4 regions of the Desulfomicrobium escambiense DSM 10707 genome follow, and region 3 is predicted to be linked to each of the others. Evidence: predicted binding sites of a transcription regulator. Region 3 holds the regulator's gene; each other region holds the start of a gene.
What was found. The regulator sigma-54, encoded in region 3, starts transcription at its own class of promoters, with help from an activator protein. The targets are predictions, from matches to a motif close to CTGGCACGGNNNNTGCTT.
Positions count from the first base shown of each region.

Region 1: the regulator sigma-54 is predicted to act here: its motif matches at 1,432-1,449, upstream of G394_RS0102285 (ammonium transporter).
Region 2: the regulator sigma-54 is predicted to act here: its motif matches at 2,634-2,651, upstream of G394_RS0101200 (NifB/NifX family molybdenum-iron cluster-binding protein).
Region 4: the regulator sigma-54 is predicted to act here: its motif matches at 2,912-2,929, upstream of hpsG ((2S)-3-sulfopropanediol dehydratase).

Region 1 is NZ_AUAR01000002.1:97,392-101,826, reverse strand. It holds gene G394_RS0102285 (ammonium transporter) at 12-1,394, opposite strand; gene G394_RS0102280 (ammonium transporter) at 2,048-3,265, shown strand; gene G394_RS0102275 (P-II family nitrogen regulator) at 3,288-3,626, shown strand; gene G394_RS0102270 ([protein-PII] uridylyltransferase family protein) at 3,870-4,435, shown strand, end outside.
Region 2 is NZ_AUAR01000001.1:270,807-275,241, forward strand. It holds gene G394_RS0101190 (FmdE family protein) at 39-1,718, shown strand; gene G394_RS17465 (winged helix-turn-helix domain-containing protein) at 1,727-2,140, shown strand; gene G394_RS0101200 (NifB/NifX family molybdenum-iron cluster-binding protein) at 2,199-2,600, opposite strand; gene G394_RS0101205 (molybdopterin-binding protein) at 3,189-4,211, shown strand; gene G394_RS0101210 (molybdopterin-dependent aldehyde oxidoreductase) at 4,262-4,435, shown strand, end outside.
Region 3 is NZ_AUAR01000027.1:14,553-18,987, forward strand. It holds gene G394_RS0115375 (PTS sugar transporter subunit IIA) at 1-17, opposite strand, end outside; gene rapZ (RNase adapter RapZ) at 35-922, opposite strand; gene G394_RS0115385 (PTS sugar transporter subunit IIA) at 945-1,394, opposite strand; gene hpf (ribosome hibernation-promoting factor, HPF/YfiA family) at 1,399-1,941, opposite strand; gene rpoN (RNA polymerase factor sigma-54) at 2,008-3,438, opposite strand; gene lptB (LPS export ABC transporter ATP-binding protein) at 3,551-4,273, opposite strand; gene G394_RS0115405 (LptA/OstA family protein) at 4,270-4,435, opposite strand, start outside.
Region 4 is NZ_AUAR01000014.1:63,305-67,739, forward strand. It holds gene hpsH ((2S)-3-sulfopropanediol dehydratase activating enzyme) at 1-186, opposite strand, end outside; gene hpsG ((2S)-3-sulfopropanediol dehydratase) at 278-2,770, opposite strand; gene G394_RS0112035 (TRAP transporter substrate-binding protein) at 3,433-4,435, shown strand, end outside.

The sequences.
Region 1 (4,435 bases), on a different contig from region 3:
TCGTTTCTCCCTTATTCGTTGGTGAAGATCTGGAAGCCGTTGTAGGATTCCATGCCGTGTTCGGTGATATCCAGGCCTTTGAGTTCCTCTTCCTGCGTGACGCGGATGCCGATGGTCACTTTCAGGAGGTAGAAGAGGATCAGGCCTGCGCCGAACGCCCAGGCGAAGACCGCCGCCGCGCCGATGATCTGGGTGACGATGAGGTCCGTGCCGCCGCCGTAGAGCAGGCCGATGCTTGAGCCGTAGCCGGGGGCCGCGAAGAAGCCGACCATGATCGTGCCGAACATGCCGCACACGCCGTGCACGGACGATGCGCCGACCGGGTCGTCGATCTTCAGGACCTGGTCGATGAATTCCAGGGACACGACGACCAGGATGCCAGCCAGGAAGCCGATGACCAGCGAGCCGACGGGGGAGACTTCGTAGCAGCCGGCGGTGATGGCCACCAGCCCGGCCAGGGCGCCGTTCAAGGCCATGGAGGTGTCAGGCTTGCCGTGCTTGATCCAGGCGTAGATCATGGCGCCAAGAGTGCCCATACAGCCGGCCAGGCTGGTGTTGACCGCGATGTAGCCGATGGCGCCATTGACGGCCGTGGTGCTGCCGGGGTTGAAGCCGAACCAGCCGAACCAGAGGATGAACACGCCCAGGCCGGCCATGGGGATGTTGTGGCCTGGGATGGCCTTGGCCTTGCCGTCGGGGGAGTACTTGCCGATGCGCGGGCCTAGGACCATGGCTCCTGCCAGGGCCATCCAGCCGCCAACCGAGTGGACCACGGTGGAGCCGGCGAAGTCGATGAAGCCCATGGTTTCAAGCCAGCCCTTGCCGAGTTCCCCCGCGCCCCACAGGGAGCCCCAGGCCCAGTGCCCGGAGATGGGGTAGATGACGGCCGAGACCACGACGCTGACGATGATGTAGGCTGAAAATTTCGTGCGCTCGGCGATGCCGCCGGAGATGATGGTTGCCGATGTGGCCGCGAACACGGACTGGAAAAACCAGAAGGTCAGGTTCCACATCCCCGCGTCGCTGGTCGGGTCGTTGCCGGCCAGGATGAATCCGCTCGATCCGATGAAGCCGCCGATGTCCTGCCCGAACATCAGTCCAAAACCCAGCAGGAAGAAGGCGGGCTGCCCGGCCGCGAAGTCGAGCAGGTTCTTCATCAGGATGTTGCCGGCGTTCTTGGCGCGTGCGAAGCCCATCTCCACCAGCGCGAATCCGGCCTGCATGAACATGACCAGGATGGCCGCCACCAGAGTCCACAGCAGGTTCGCGTTGGACTGGGACAGGGCCTCCCCTTCGGCGAACGCCAGGGTCGGGGTAATGGTTGCCAGGAGTAGGGTCAGAGCCCAGACTTTTGGTCTGAGCAGGGTCGATGTTTGTCTGGTTGCCGCGTACATGATGTCCTCCGTGGTGGTGAGTGTTGATACCCACGCAAAGCACGGAGGATGCCAGTTTCCCAACCTGCTGTTTTTATGATTATTTTTTATACTGACTCGGCTTTGTCTGCGGTATTTGTTATTTTTCTTGATGAAATCGCCTGTTTATTTAGCCATAATTTACAATAATGTTTAATATGTCGCTAACGGCTTATTTTTGCGTAATTTGTGGACGCTTCTTTTTCGTGTAGATTAAATATTTACATAATATCAGAGACTTATAAAATTATCATTTTTGTATTACATAATTGTTCGCTTCTGGCTTGTCCTTTCTTCGTTTTCTTATGGCTTTCCGGCTCGTCCCTTCGGTATTTCACGATTTCGTGGCGTCCTGTTTCGTGTTGGCGGTTGTCGCTCCGTGTTCTGCCCGCGTGAAATGGCAATTGATGAATTTTGAGTTCGGGCCAGGCTACGAAAATGTGTATTATTACATTTCTTGGTGCCGTATCCGGGAAGTTTTTTTGCAAAAAAGGAAATTTGCGGTGTATTGCTGCACGAAATTGTATCTTCTCGTATGGCCGCGGTCAGCCCGAGCAATGGCATCATGCTGTAATTGAATATGTTTTTTCGTTGGCATCGGCCTTGCTTAGCATCGACAAAAATGGAGGTGCTTTGTGAATCCGACCGATACCGCTTTTATAATTGTCTGCGCCGCCTTGGTCATGTTCATGACCCCCGGGCTGGCCCTGTTCTATGCGGGCATGACCCGTTCCAAGAACGCCCTTGGCACCATGATGCAGAGTTTCGCAGCCATCGGCGTCATTTCCCTGGTCTGGATGTTCTGGGGCTATTCCCTGTCCTTCGGCACTGACCTGAACGGACTCATCGGCGGGCTGGACTTCCTGGCCCTGTCCGGCGTGGGCATGCAGCCTCACGAGTCCATCGCCACCAACCTGCCGCACATGGTCTTCATGATCTTCCAGTGCATGTTCGCCATCATCACGCCGGCGCTCATCACCGGCGCCTTTGCCGAGCGCATGCGCTTCTCGGCCTTCCTCATCTTCATCGTCCTGTGGTGCACGTTCGTGTACGCCCCGCTGTGCCACTGGGTCTGGGGCGGGGGCTGGATGTTCAAGATGGGCGCCCTGGACTTCGCCGGCGGGGCCGTCGTGCACATGAGTTCCGCCAGCGCCGCCCTGGCCGCGGCCCTGGTCATCGGCAAGCGCAAGGGCTGGGGCAAGCGCTCCTTCCTGCCGCACAATCTGCCCATGACCATGATTGGCACGGCCCTGCTGTGGTTCGGCTGGTTCGGCTTCAACGCCGGCAGCGCCCTGGCCGCCAACGAGCTGGCTGGCAGCGCCTTCGTGACCACGCACATGGCGGCGGCCACGGCCATGCTGGCCTGGCTCTTCGTGGAGTGGAAGCTTCACGGCAAGCCCACGACCCTGGGCGCGGCCTCTGGCGCCGTGGCCGGTTTGGTGGCCATCACCCCGGCGGCCGGTTTTGTCGGCGTCATCCCCTCGGTGCTCATCGGCCTTGGCGCGGGCATCTTCTGCTACTTTGGCGTGAGCCTCAAATCCCGCTTCGGGTTCGACGACAGTCTCGACGTGGTTGGCATTCACGGCATCGGCGGCATCTGGGGCGCACTGGCCACGGGCCTCTTCGCCACCAAGGCGGTCAACGCCGCCGGCGCAGACGGCCTTTTCTACGGCAACCCCGGCCAGCTCTGGATTCAGTTCGTGTCCGTGGTGGCGACCTTGGCCTTTTCTTTCACCGTGACCTATGCTCTGCTGAAAATTGTCAGCGCCATCACGCCGCTGCGCGTGACCGAGGAAGAGGAAGAAGCCGGTCTGGACGTGGCTCTGCACAGCGAATCCGCCTATCAGGCCTAACGGGCAACCTTTTGGAGGAATCATGAAACGAGTGGAAATAATCACCAGGCCGTACAAGCTTGACGAGATCAAGGAAGCCCTGACGGGCATGGGCATCCAGGGCATGACCGTGACGGAGGTCAAAGGCTTCGGCCGCCAGCGCGGCCACAAGGAAGTGTACCGCGGAGCCGAGTATCAGGTCGACTTCGTGTCCAAGGTCAAGATCGAGATCGTCATCGACGACGAGATCCTCGACCAGGCCCTCGACGTCATCCAGACCGCGGCCAAGACCGGCAAGATCGGCGACGGCAAGATCTTCGTCTCGACTATCGACAACGCCATCCGCATCCGCACCGGCGAGTCCGGCGCTTCGGCCCTCTAGCCGCAGGGGCGGGACGACCTCCCGCTCCTTCACCCCATGACCATCGAATCATTGCGACAGGCCCGCGATGCCTACCGCGCAGGGGAAGCAGACCATACGCATTCCCCTGCGTGGTTTTCCCTTCAGGTCGACGCCTGGATTCACGGGGTCTGCGAGACTAACGCGCCCGACGCCGGCCCCTTCTTGCTCCTCGCTGTCGGGGGGTATGGTCGCGGGGAACTCTATCCCTTTTCGGACATAGACGTGCTCGTCTGCCTGCCTGAAGCCCATGAAAAGGGGCCAGGCGCGGCGGATTCCGAAGCCCTGGCCTCCGCCATATTCCTTCCCCTTTGGGACAGCGGCTTTGACGTGGGGCATGGCATCAGGACCGTGTCCGAAACCATCTCCCTGGCCGGGTCGGACTACGAGGTGCTCTGTTCCCTTCTTGACGCGCGGCTGCTTTACGGCGTTGCGGAGGATTTCGAGCGGTTCCAGCGGCGAGTGCTGCGCGACCTGGTTCGGCCGGTTCGCCCCGCGCTGGTCCACTGGCTGTCCGGGCGGCACGAGGAGCGTCACCAGCGCTTCGGCGACACCTCCCAACTCCTGTCCCCGAATCTCAAAGAGGGCAGGGGAGGGCAACGGGATCTGCAGACCATGCACTGGCTTGATGCTGTCTGGCGCGGCAACGGGGAGCATCCGCCCTTTCTGTCGGAGTCCGAAATTCGTGCGCTTGCTCAGGACGCCGTTTTTCTCTCGCGTGTCAGGAGCGCCCTGCATCGCCTGTCCCGGCGCAAGAACGACACCTTGCACCTGGAGATTCAACCCGAATT
Region 2 (4,435 bases), on a different contig from region 3:
CAATGTCTTTGACTCTCAATCTCACACTCGGAGCGCTCATGAACTTGCCCGAAGGATCTTCCGCCCTCAGCTACGCGAGCCCGGTCATCGGACCCTACACCATCGACGAATTCATTGCCGCCGCAGCCCGCTTTCACGGGTATGCCGCCCCCGGTCTGATCCTGGGCGGGTTCATGGTCCATGAAGCCAAGTCGCACATTCCCGAAGGGATCCTGTTCGACGCCATCTCCGAGACGGCCTGGTGCCTGCCCGACGCCGTGCAGATGCTCACCCCCTGCACCGTGGGCAACGGGTGGCTTCGGATCTTCAACCTGGGCCTCTACGCCGTGTCCCTGTTCGACAAGCATACGGGCAAGGGCGTGCGCGTGGCCGTGGAAACGGCCCGGCTCGACCCCTATCCGACCATCCGGGAGTGGCTCTTCAAGCTCAAACCCAAGAGAGAGCAGGACAGTGATCGCCTGCGCGTGGAAATCCGCACGGCCGGTGCGACCATCTGCTCCGTGACGGAGATCTCCCTGCGGCCGGAGTTCATGGGCGGACGCGGCAAGGGGGCCATCGCGGCCTGTCCGTCCTGTGGCCAGGCCTACCCGGCCCGCGACGGCTCGGTCTGCCGTTCCTGTCGTGGCGAGTCCCCCTATGCGGGCTGGATCGGCGGGCACGACCGGCGAGAGCTGGGATTTGAGGGCCCACGGCTTCGGATCGTCACGGCCGAGCAGGCCGTGGGCGAAAAGGCCCTGCACGACATGACCTGCATCGAGCCGGGCGAGAGCAAGGATGCGGCTTTCGCCCGCGGCCAGGTGCTCGACGTGGGCGATGTCTGCCGCCTGCAGCGGATGGGCCGCTTCGAGGTCTACGTGGAGGAGGACGGGCAGGACGGGACCTGGGTGCACGAGGATGATGCAGCCCGGGTCATGGCCCGGGCCTTGGCCGGAGAGGGGATCGACTGCTCCGGCGACCCGCGCGAGGGCAAGATCACCATGGTCGCCGAGCGGTCCGGCCTGTTCTGCGTCAGGGAGGCCGCCCTGGAAGAGTTCAACGCCATTCCGGGCGTCATGTGCGCCACCCGTCACGCCTTCAGCGTGGTCGAAAAGGGGCAGCAGGTGGCGGCGACGCGGGCCATTCCCCTCTACCTCGAACGCAACGTGATGGCCGACGCCATGCGCGTTCTGGAGGACGGTCCCGTGGTGGAGGTCCGCCCCCTGCGCAAGCGCAGGGTCGGCATCTTAGTCACGGGCACCGAGGTCTTCCAGGGGTTGGTGGACGACCGCTTCATTCCGATCATCAGCGCAAAGGTCGAGGCCTTCGGCTGCCCCGTGGCGGCCACGGACATCGTGCCCGACGACAGGGAGCGCATCGGAGCCGCCGTGCGAGGCATGCTCGCCCGTGGGGTGGAGTTGCTCGTCACCACGGCCGGGCTGTCCGTGGACCCCGGCGATGTGACGCGCCTCGGGCTGGCGGACGCCGGGGTGGAGAACATGCGCTATGGCACGCCCATTCTGCCCGGGGCCATGACGCTCCTGGCGAACGTCGGGGAAGTGGACGTCATCGGCGTCCCGGCCTGTGCATTGTATTTCAAGACCACGAGTTTCGACATTCTGCTGCCGCGGGTCCTGGCGGGGATGTCCCCGTCGCGGCGCGACTTGGCGCGCCTGGGCCATGGCGGCATGTGCATGCAGTGCAAGCGCTGCACGTTCCCCAAGTGCCCCTTCGGCAAGTGAGGAAGATCATGAAGACACCCACCGTTCGAATGCATTTGTGGCTGGAATCGGGCGAGAGCGTCTATTTCGGCATGGGGCGGCTCATGCTCCTCGACATGATCGAGGAGCACGGCTCCCTGCGCAAGGCGGCCGAGGCCATGGGCATGTCCTACCGCGCGGCCTGGGGCAAGCTCCGGGCCACCGAGGACGCCCTCGGGGTGGTGCTGGTCGAGTCCAGCGGCACCCGGCGCGGGGGATGCCACCTGACCCCCGCAGGCAAACGTTTCCGGGACAGGTTCAGGGCCTGGTTCACGGCCGTGGAAAAGGTTGCCGTGGACCAGGCGCAGTACATCTTTGCCGAAAGGGTGCAGAGCTTCGAGGAAAAACGGCGCACATCGGTCAGGCCGGCGCGCATGGCCGCCGAACTACGTCCCGGCATGTAGGTCTGGCGATGTTCGGGCCGGGCTTTGAGCCCAGCCGGGAGTTTCGGTCAGACTCCAATCAATGGTTATGCCCGCTGCAGACCTGCAGTTCTTCCAGGTCATGGTGCGAGCTTGCGCATTCGTCCGTTCCGTCCGCGTTGCGGATCAGGTCCAACTCCCTGTTCTCCATGGCCTCCAGCGCGTAGGCCACGGTCATTCCCGTGCCGCGGTACCGAGTCACGGCCTCGTCGGCGAGAAGTTTGAAGGCCTCTTCGCCCAGCTTGCCGGTGATGACCGCTTCGCAGCGGTGTTCGAGGACTATCCTGACCAGTTCAAGGTCCGACCCCGCCTGCGGGATGTGGGGGCAGGGAGTGCAGGCCATGGTCTCCATGTTCACGACAAGCAGGTAGGGGGTTTGGGCGAATTCGTGAAAAACCCGGCTGTTCAGGGAATCCGAGGCGGCTGTGACGGCTATGTTCATGTGGGCTCCTTGCATGATGGTTTTGTGCGGCGCGAGCATGTATCGTGCCTTGTTGGACATATTTCAAGGGTAAAATGTCGAGTCCGGCAATTTCCCTCCGCATGCGAGTGTTTTGGCCGTCCGGGAAGGCCAGACCCGACCGGGCCGATTCCGGTACTGACGCCGCGGGGATAGATTTCGAGGCGAAATGAAGCGGTCGGCAGTTGAGTATGTTTCTTTTTGACCCATCGATGTGCCCCATATTGTCCCTATTTGCCCCAATTCCGTGACCGAAAGCGACTCGCCATGGTCAAATGCGGTGCGGAATCAATTTTTCCAGCAATAAAAATATCGTATTTTCAATATGATGCGAGATGGTTGCGAAGGCCTTCGTCTTTTCGAATACGTTGGCCTTTTTTTTGCCTATGTCATGAAAATGTGTCGTTATTGACATAACCGTGTATCCATGAAGCCTTCACCGTCCATACGCATGCGCGGGTCCGGGAAGGAGAGTTGTGTATGACACGATTTGTCCTTGAAATATGCCTTGATTGGCATAAATCTAAATTCACAATGTCTTGTTTGACGTAAATAAGGTTGCGTTCATCGATGAAAGCCATTCCCGTAGAAGAAGCTGTAGGTACCGTTCTCTGCCACGACATCACGCGCATCATTCCCGGCGAAACCAAGGGTGCCGCCTTCCGCCGCGGTCATATCGTAACTCCCCAGGACATCCAGGCTCTGCTCGATATCGGCAAGGCCAATCTCTATGTTTTCGACCCTAGGGACGGCTACGTGCACGAGGACGAGTGCGCCCTGCGCCTGGCCCATGCGGCGGCGGGGCAGGGCATCACTGTCAGTTCGCCCTGCGAGGGCAAGTCCGCCCTGACCGCGACCCATGACGGCGTCCTGCATGTCGACGTCGAAGGGCTGTTCCGTCTCAACTCCATCACCGACGTGACCTTTGGCACCATCCATACCGGCCAGTGCGTCAAGGCCGGGCGGGTGCTCGGTGGCACGCGCGTCATCCCCCTGGCCGTGCCCGAGGACCTGCTCCGCCAGGCCGAGGACGTCTGCCGCCAATACGCCCCGCTGATCGAGGTCCGCCCGCTCAAGCCCGCCAGGGTCGGCGTCGTGACCACGGGTAGCGAGGTCTACACCGGCCGCATCAAGGACGGATTCGGCCCGGTCCTGCGCAGGAAATTCGAACACCTGGGCTCCACGGTCCTGGATCAGGTCTTCGTCTCGGACAAGGTGGAGATGACCGTGGCCGCCATCCGGGACCTCGTCGCGCGTGGGGCCGATTTCATCGCCGTGACAGGCGGCATGAGCGTGGACCCCGACGACCAGACCCCGGCGGCCATCCGCGCCACGGGCGCCGAGGTCGTCTCCTACGGCGCGCCCACCTACCCCGGAGCCATGTTCATGCTGGCCTACCTGGGCGACGTGCCCATCGTCGGCCTGCCCGGATGCGTCATGTACTACAAGGCAAGTATTTTCGATCTGGTCGTGCCCCGTCTCTTGAGCGGGGAACGGCTGGAGAGGAAGGATATCGTTGCGTTCGGCCACGGAGGCCTGTGCGAAAGCTGCCCCACCTGTCATTACCCGGCCTGCGGCTTCGGCAAGCTCTAAGACCAATCGCGGAATCTGTTTGAAATAACATGTTATTTGGAGGAACCGGAATGATCAAAAAGCAAATCGTGGTCAATGGCATCGCCAGGAACCTGGTGGTCGACGCTGAGGACACCCTGGTCAACGTGCTCCGCAAGAGCCTGGGCCTGACCGGCACCAAGGTCGGTTGCAACGAAGGCCAGTGCGGCGCCTGTTCCGTCATCATGGACGGCAAGGTCGTGCGT
Region 3 (4,435 bases):
AGAATCACTCCAACCATTCTTCCTCCAGAAAGCGTTATCCGAGACTGAAATGTCGATGCTCCACCGAGACGGTGTACCCGCACGCCCTCAGGTGGGCAAGCACGGCTTCGGTCACGGCCACGGAGCGGTGCCTGCCGCCGGTGCAGCCGAAGGCCATGGTCAGGCGGTAGCGCCCTTCCCTGGCGTAGAGGGGCACGGTGAAGTCGAGAAATTCCAGGAGCCTCTTCAGGTACTCCCGGCCGGGTTCGCCGTCCAGGACGTAGCGGGCGATGGCTTCATCCTGTCCGGACAGGGGGCGCAGGTCCTCGACGAAATAGGGGTTTGGCAGGAAACGCAGGTCCATGACCGTGTCGGCCTCGGCCGGGGCCCCGTACTTGAAGCCGAAGGAGATGAGGTGCACGCGCATGCCCTGGCTCTGGCTGGCGATGCTCGCCCACTTGTCCTGGATGACGCGGCGCAGGTCGTGGACCGAGTAGTGGGACGTGTCGACGACCAGGTCGGCTTGGTTGCGGATGGGCTCCAGAATCTCCCGTTCCCGGTCCAGGGCGGCTTCCAGGCCCAGATTGCCCGTGGCCAGGGGGTGGGGCCGGCGCGTGGTGGCGTAGCGGCGCAGCAGAACCTGGTCCGAGGAGTCCGTGAAGAGGATGGTCGGGCGCACCGACAGCTTCTCCATGTCCTGCAGCACTTCACGCCACTGCCCGGCGAAGTCGGGCTGGCGCAGGTCCATGCCCATGGCCAGGCCCGGGTAGTCCTTGGACGGGGACGAGAAGAACAGCTCGATCAGGGCCGGGGCCATGCGGGCAGGCAGACCGTCCACGCAGAAGAAGCCCATGTCCTCGAAGACGCGCAGGGCCGTGCTCTTGCCGGAGCCCGACATGCCCGAGACGATGACGACGTTTTTGAGTTCGCTGCGTTTTTCCATGTGGGCGTGCCCTGCGCGGTTTTCAGACGGACTGCAGCAGCCGCCACAGGCTTTCGCCGTCGGCGGCGTCGGAAAAAGCCTGACGGAAGCCGGTGTCCTTGAGCAGGCGCGAGATTGTGGCCAGGATCTTCAGGTGCAGGCCCACCACGTTGGAGGGGGCCAGGACCGTGAAGAAGATGGTGGCCGGCTTGTGGTCCAGGCTGGCGAAATCGACGCCCTCGCGGCTGCGGCCCACGATGACCATGACCTGGCCGAGGCTGTCCAGCTTCCCGTGGGGGATGGCGATGCCGTCGCCGATGCCCGTGGTGCCGAGCAGTTCTCGGTCCATGAGCACCTGGGCCACGCGATTGGCGTCCACGCCGGGAAATTTGGCCGGAAGCGACGAAACGAGTTCGGCCAGGACCTCCTTCTTGGTCCTGGCCGAAAGGTCGGGAATGATCAGGTCCTTGTCCAGATATTCGGCAAGCTTCATGCCCTTATACCCCAGGGTCGATGAGGCCGAAGTCGCCGGTCTTGCGGCGGTAGATGACATTGACGCGTTCGTTCTCGGCGTTCAGGAAGACGAGGAAGTCGTTCTCCGTCTTGCCGAGCTGCATGGCGGCCTCTTCGACGACCATGGGTTTGGGCTCGAAGTGGTCGGTCTGCTGGATGCTCTGTCTGCGCTTGCCCGTGGTGTCCTCGTCGAAGCTGATGACGTCCATGCGCACGGTCTCGCCACCGGCCTTGCGCTTGCTCTTGTCCTTGTCGCGGATCTTGCGCATCTGGGCCTCGAGCTTGTCCCACACCATGTCCACGGTGGAGTACATGTCCTCGCTGTCCTCGCGGGCGGAGATGTGCACGTTCTTGCCGGTCAGGACGACGTCGGCGATATGGCGGAATTTCTCGACTTCGAGATTGACCTGCAGTTCGGCGTCAGGGGTGCCGGCCATGAATTTGCCGAGCTTGCCGAAACGGTCCTTGGCGTACTTGCGCAGGTGGTCGGAAGGGTCGAAGTTCTTGAAGTTGAAGACAATCCTCATGGAATCCTCCTCGTCAGTTGAGGGTCAACCCCGCGTCTTCCCCGAAGGGCGGCGAAGGGTGGGATATCAAAACACCTGCTTGCGCTTGGATGAGGACTCGATGCCCAGAACGGCGCGGTATTTGGCCACCGTGCGGCGGGCGATGTTCACATCCAGCTTCTCCTTGAGCACCGCTGCGATCTTCTCGTCGCTGTAGGGGTGCTTAGGGTCTTCCTCGCTGACCATCTTCTTGATGATGGCCTTGACGGATTCGGAGCCCACCTGGGTGCCGTCGTCCATCTCCAGCGCGGAATTGAAGAAAAATTTCAGCTCAAAGATGCCGTGCGGTGTGGCCACGTACTTGCTCGTGGTGATGCGGCTGACCGTGGACTCGTGCATCTCGATGTCGTCGGCCACGTCCTTGAGGATCAGGGGCTTTAGCTTGGTCACGCCGTGCTCGAAGAAGGCCCGCTGAAACCGCACGATGCTCTCGACCACCTTATACAGGGTTCTCTGCCTTTGGTGCAAGCTCTTCATGAGCCACATGGCCGAACGCATCTTGTCGTGCAGGTACTCCCGGTCCGGGCCCTTCACCGCCAAGTTCGTGTCTTCCATGTAGTAGGGGCTCAGCTGCAGCTTGGGCAGGCCGTCGTCGTTCATGACGATGACGAAATCGCCTTCGTACTCGTAGACGAAGACGTCGGGGCTGACGAAAACGGTGTTGTCGCTGCCGTAGCTCGCGCCGGGCATGGGGTCCAGGGTCTGGATGATGTCCAGGTAGGCCTTCAGGTCCTCCATCTGGATCTTGAACTTGCGCAGGAGCGGCTTGTAGCGGCGCTTCTCGATGTCTTCCAGGTGCTCGTCGACCAGGGAGATGAGGATGGGGTCGTCCTGGCCCAAGACCTCCAACTGGATGAGCAGGCACTCCTTGGGGGAACGGGCGGCCACGCCTACCGGGTCGAAGCGCTGCAGTCGGTACAGGACGGACTGGACCAGGGCCAGGGGCGAGAGGGTCTCGGAGGCGATCTCCTCGGCGCTGGTCGTCAGGTAGCCCAGGGAGTCCAGGTTGCCGATGATGGCCTCGCCGATGGCCTCCTCCTCTTCGGTTATGTTGGAGAGGCAGAGCTGCCACAGAAGGTGGCCTTCCAGGGAAGGCTTGCCCGAGAGCCTGGCCTCGTAAGACATCATCTCTTCGAGGGCCTCGGTCTCCTTGAACTGCACCTGCTTGGTCGTACTCGAAAAGTCGCCGAGGTAGTTCTCCCAGTCGGCGTTGCGCATGAGCTCGGCGTCGTCGAAGGACACGTCGGCCCGCTGCTCGGCGGGCGGGGCCTGGGCTTCGACCTCCTCGGAGAGTTCCCGCGGCGCTTCCTCAAGCATCGGATTTTCCAGCAGTTCCTGCTGAACGGCTTCGAGGAGCTCGAATCGGGAGAGCTGAAGCAGCTTGATGGCCTGCTGCAGCTGCGGAGTCATGACCAGCTGCTGCGTCAGCTTGAGGTTCTGTCGAAGTTCAAGGCCCATAGTGTCTCTGTCGTCTACGCGTAAGATGCAGTGTTGTCGTCGGCGGATTCATCCAGCAAAGACTTTGCCACAGAAGGCAGGTCGTGGCAATCCTTGGGAAATCGGCACGCCGCTAAAGGCTGAAACCCTCGCCGAGATAGACCTTGCGCGCCCCGGGGTCGGCGACGATTTCGTCGGGGCTGCCGCTCAGGATGATGCGGCCGTCATACACCAGATAGGCGCGGTCGCAGATCTGCAGGGTCTCGCGCACGTTGTGGTCGGAGATGAGCACGCCGATGCCCTTGGCCTTGAGGCCCTCGATGATGGTCTGGATGTCGTCCACGGCCAGGGGGTCGATGCCGGCGAAGGGTTCGTCCAGCAGGATGAACTTCGGGTCGCGGATCAGGGCGCGGGCGATTTCGAGCCTGCGCCGCTCGCCGCCGGACAGGTAGGCCGCCTGCTGGTCCTGCAGGCGGGTGATGCCCAGTTCATCTAGGAGCCTGTCGGCCGTGCGCTTCTGCTCCTCGGCCGTGCGGCCGGAGTATTCCAGGATGAGCTGCAGGTTCTGGCGCACGGTCAGCTTGCGGAAGATGGAGCTTTCCTGGGGCAGGTAGCTCATGCCCAGGCGGGCGCGCTTGTGCAGGGGCCAGCGGGTGATGTCCACGCCGTCGAGGGTGACCTCGCCGCGGGTGGGCGTGACGATGCCGGCAAGCATGTAGAAGGTCGTGGTCTTGCCGGCGCCGTTGGGGCCCAGCACGCCGACGACCTCGCCCTGGCGCACGTCGAGGTCGATGTCGCGGACAACGTCCCGGACCCCGTAGCGTTTGGCCAGCTGGCGGCCTGACAGGGTCGTCACGGCTTGAGCTCCTTGGTGTCGGCCGGGGTGTTGAAGATGGCCTCGACCCGCTGCTTGCCGCCCAGGACTTCGCTGCGGTTCTCCCGCATGTAGAGCTTGATGACTTCGCCCTGGATTTTGTTGGCACCTTCCATGAGCACGGGGTCGCCTTCGAGGGTCAGG
Region 4 (4,435 bases), on a different contig from region 3:
GCAGCGGCCCGGATTGAAGGCCAGTTCCGGCTCGCGGCGCTGGGATTCGGGGTTGCTGCACCAGTTGCAGGAAAGCGGGCACCCCTTGAGGAAGACAATGGTCCTGATGCCCGGGCCGTCATGAACGGAGTATTTCTGGATGTTGAATACGAGGCCTTTCTTCTTTCTGTCTTCAAGAGCGCTCATGGGACTCCCCCGCTGATGTCATGAAAAATCGCGGGCAGGCCGAGGCCTGCCCGCGTGTGTCCGTTGAGGCCGAAGGATGGCCGGGGCGTACCTAGAAGGCGCCGTGCTCCGTACGGGCGATGAGGTCGTCCTGAAGGTCGGGCGAGAGGTCCACGAAGTAGGCGCTGTAGCCCGCGATGCGCACGATGAGGTTGCGGTACTTCTGCGGGTCCTTCTTGGCCGCGATGAGGGTCTCGCGGTTGATGACGTTGAACTGCACGTGCCAGATCTTCAGGTCGCACATGGTGCGGATGAAGGACACGAGCTTCTCGGTGCCCTGCTCGCCCTCGATGCATTTGGGCGTGAACTTGATGTTCAGCATGCGGGCCGCGCGGTCGCGCATGCCGTAGTTCTTGGTGTTGTAGTTGGACAGCAGGATGGCCGTGGGGCCGTTCACGTCCGCGCCGTGGGAGGCCGAGGATCCGTCGGACAGGGGCGTGAACTCCTTGCGGCCGTTGGGCAGGGCCGAGACGACCTTGCCGAAGGGCACGTGGGAGGTGAAGGGCACGTAGCGCACGTCGTTGTGCATCCCCAGATCCTTGCTGTACTTGCCGCCGAACTCCACGGAGATCCTGTCGATCTCGCGGCCGATGGCGTCGGCGTACGGGTCGTTGTTGCCGTAGCAGGGGGCGCTGCGCAGCAGGGCGGCGACGTCCTCGTGGCCTTCGAAGTTGGCGTCCACGGCGTCGATGATCTGCTGCATGGTCAGCTTCTTGTCCTCAAAGACCAGCTTCTTGATGGCCGAGAGGGAGTCGACCACGGTGCCCAGGCCCATGTATTCGAAATAGCCGAGATTGATGCCCTCGGGGATCTGCTCCTGATGCAGGTCGATGCAGTGCTTCATGCACAGGTCGTGCATGGCCGAGCCCATGGGCTGGGCGAAGGTGGTCGCCCGAATCTTGTTGATCAGGTACTGCTGGTGGAAGGCCGTCTTCAGGAACAGCAGGTGCTGCTGCACGTAGGCGTCCCAGAACTCGTCCCAGGTCTGGAAGGCGGTCGGGTCGCCCGTTTCCACGCCCAGCGGCTGATCGCCGTACTTCTTCATGCGGCCGTTGCGCAGGACCATCTCCACCGCGGCGGCGAAGTTGATGTACGCGCCGCCCGAGGTGTAGGTGTCGCGGTTGGGCATGCGTGCCTCGGTGCAGCCGGACACGGCGTAGTCATAGGCTTCGGCGAAGGTTGCGCCCTTGGAGACGTACAGGGGCACGATCTCCTCGTCGTTGATCAGCTTGGGGAAGCCCGAGCCGTCCTTGATGGTTTCGGCCACGTCCCACAGGTAGCTCTCGGGGGAGCGGCTGTGGATGCGGGCCGCGAGGTCCGGATAGTGCAGCGGGAATTCGCGCTTGGACTTGAGGATCAGATGCGTCAGGTCGTTGGTGGCATCGCGTCCGTCCGGGGTCTGGCCGCCGACGGTCACGGCCTCCCAGTGCGCGTAGCCTTCGTTGAAGGCGCCGCCCGTGGGGGAGATGTACATGTCGATGAACTCGGCCATGCCGACCCACATGCACTCCAGAAGCTCCATGGCCTTCTCTTCCGTCAGGATGCCGGCTTCCATGTCCTGCTCGTAATAAGGGAAGAAGTACTGGTCCATGCGGCCGTTGGAGATGGTCGTGCCGGTCTTCTGTTCGATACGGGAGAACATCTGGGTGAACCACTGGCTCTGGCAGGCCTCCCAGAAATCGCGGGCCGGCTCGCCGGGCACGCGCTCGGCGTTCTCGGCCATGCGGGTGAGCTCGGCCTTACGGACCGGGTCGGATTCCTTCGCCGCCGCTTCGCGGGCCAGCACGGCGTGGCGCCCTGCCCAGTGCACGATGGCCTCGCAGACGATGACCACGGCTTCGAGGAAGGGCTTCGTCTCGCAGTTGTCCTTGGGACTCAGCGGATCGAGGGCGTCCAGCTTCTCCTGTGCCTCGCGCTTGATGTCGTTGAAGCCGCGCCTCAGAATTTTCTCGTAGTCGTGAACCCACTGGATGGAGGAGCGGAAGGAGGCGGTCTCGTTGACGATGAAGCGGGACATGAGTCCTTCGGGATCGTCGTAGGTCAGCTTATGCACATCAGCGGGCAGTGCGGCGTTGAGCTTTTCATGGAAGGTCTTGCCCTTCCAGAAGGGGGCGATCTGCTCGACGACGACCTTGGCGTCCTCGGGGGTGATGGTCGCGGGAGAGGTCGGGCGGTTGGGCAGTTCCTTGACCGCGATGTCCAGGAAGTCGCCGTCCAGTTCGGGGTAGAGGATGCCGTAGCGGCCGTCGCAGCCGGCGCGGCCGAGCAGGAGCTGGTCGTCCTGGACATAGACGGTCATGTTCTCGGCGATGTGCTTCATGGCCTTGGCCCAACGCAGGACGAGGGGCTGACCTTCGGTCTCCTGCATGGACTGGGTGAAATAGAGGGCTCGTTCTATGTCAATGCGCGGCTTCTGACCGTCGAACCGTTCCAGCATCTTGAAAACGCGACTGTGTGTCTCGCGGAATCTATCCTCTTTGCCCTCGATTTTTTCGTAAAGCCTCTGCTCCTGAGGGGACATGCATTCACATGTAAACCTTGTCATGACTCTGCTCCTCGTATCTAATTTTATTCATGCGTATGGTAAAATCAGCACATTCTTTTAAACCATGCACAAACATCGGTTACACCAGAAAATCTTTCCTTTTCTCCGTCGAACATCGTGCTTCCGTATCCAAACGAGCATGAGCATTCTCTGTGCCAAACTCCATAACCAAATGAAAAGACAATATTTATCCACAGACAGCACCAATATGGACATTCACGAGAAAAAGAGAGGCAAACGGAGGTCGCATTTTTGCATCACTCCCTGTGAATTTCATTTTTACCAACCCGAAAAGCGCCGCATTTTTGCGACAAACTTGACTGAACGCATCGGAAAACCCACTCGTGAAATGTGAAATTTAGAACATTAGGCCTTTGGCCACGGGACGCTTTGTGATTTTATTCCCATAAGGAAGGCGCTGATAAGAACAATTCTTGGCAGTTGCATTTTCGCGACAGGGCCAGCCAAAAACTGCCCACCCCCTGTGGAATCAATTCTCAATATATTGAAATAAAAGATTTTTCGATTTCAACAGCCTTGGCAAAGTTCATTTTTGTCTGGCATACATCCTGCTCATGCTCCGACAACACCCCGTGACCAGAGGGCGACAGTCAAGAACATTGCCTAGCAGTGCTGGTCGAAAACACATATTTGGAGGAACAATGAAAAAGAGTCTCGTTTTTGCCGCGTTGAACGTGCTGGCCCTGGTCGGCCTGCTGGTGGGCTTCGGAACCGCGGAAGCCGGCAAACCCGTCACCCTGCGCATCGGCCATCCCATGGCGCCGGGCAACAACGTCACCTTGGGCATCGAAAAGTTCAAGGAACTGGTGGAAGCCAAGAGCGACAAGCAGATCAAGATCCAGGTCTTCGGCAGCGCCCAGCTCGGCAGCGACCGCGTGACCACGGAAGCGGCCCAGGCCGGCACCCTGGACATGTCCTCCTGCTCGTCCCCGAACATGGCCAGCTTCAGCAAGGCTTACATGGCCCTGGACCTGCCCTACATCACCTCGCCCAAGCACCAGGAAAACCTGTACAAGGCCCTCGATGAAGGCGAACTCGGTAAGGAACTGGAGAAGGTCTCCAACGAGATCGGCCTGACCACCATCATGTTCAGCCAGTACGGCTACCGCAACTTCGTCAGCACCAAGAAGCCCCTGAAGACCGTTGCCGACCTGGCCGGCCTCAAGGTCCGCACTACCGACTCCCCCGTCGAGGTGGAAGTGGCCAAGGCCCTGGGAATGAACCCCGCCCCCGTGGCCTGGGGCGAGGTCTACACCGCCCTGCAGCAGGGCACCGTCGACGCCGAAGGCAACACCTTCTCCCTGCTGAACGACGCCAAGCACACGGAAGTGCTGAAGTACGCCATGGACTCCAACCATAACTACAGCATGCACATCCTGCTGATGAACAAGAAGAAGTTCGACAGCCTGACCCCCGAGCACCAGGCCATCATCCGCGAAGCGGCCCGTGAGGCCCTCGCCTGGCAGCGTGGCATCACCGACGAGCTCGAGAAGAAGGCCTGGGACGCTTTCAAGGAAAAGGGCATCGAAGTGACCATCCTGAGCGATGAAGATCGCGCCAAGCTTGTGGAACTCACCGCCCCCGTGCGCGAGGAATTCGCCAAGCAGATTCCGGCGAACCTGCTGCAGCTCCTCAAGGACACCC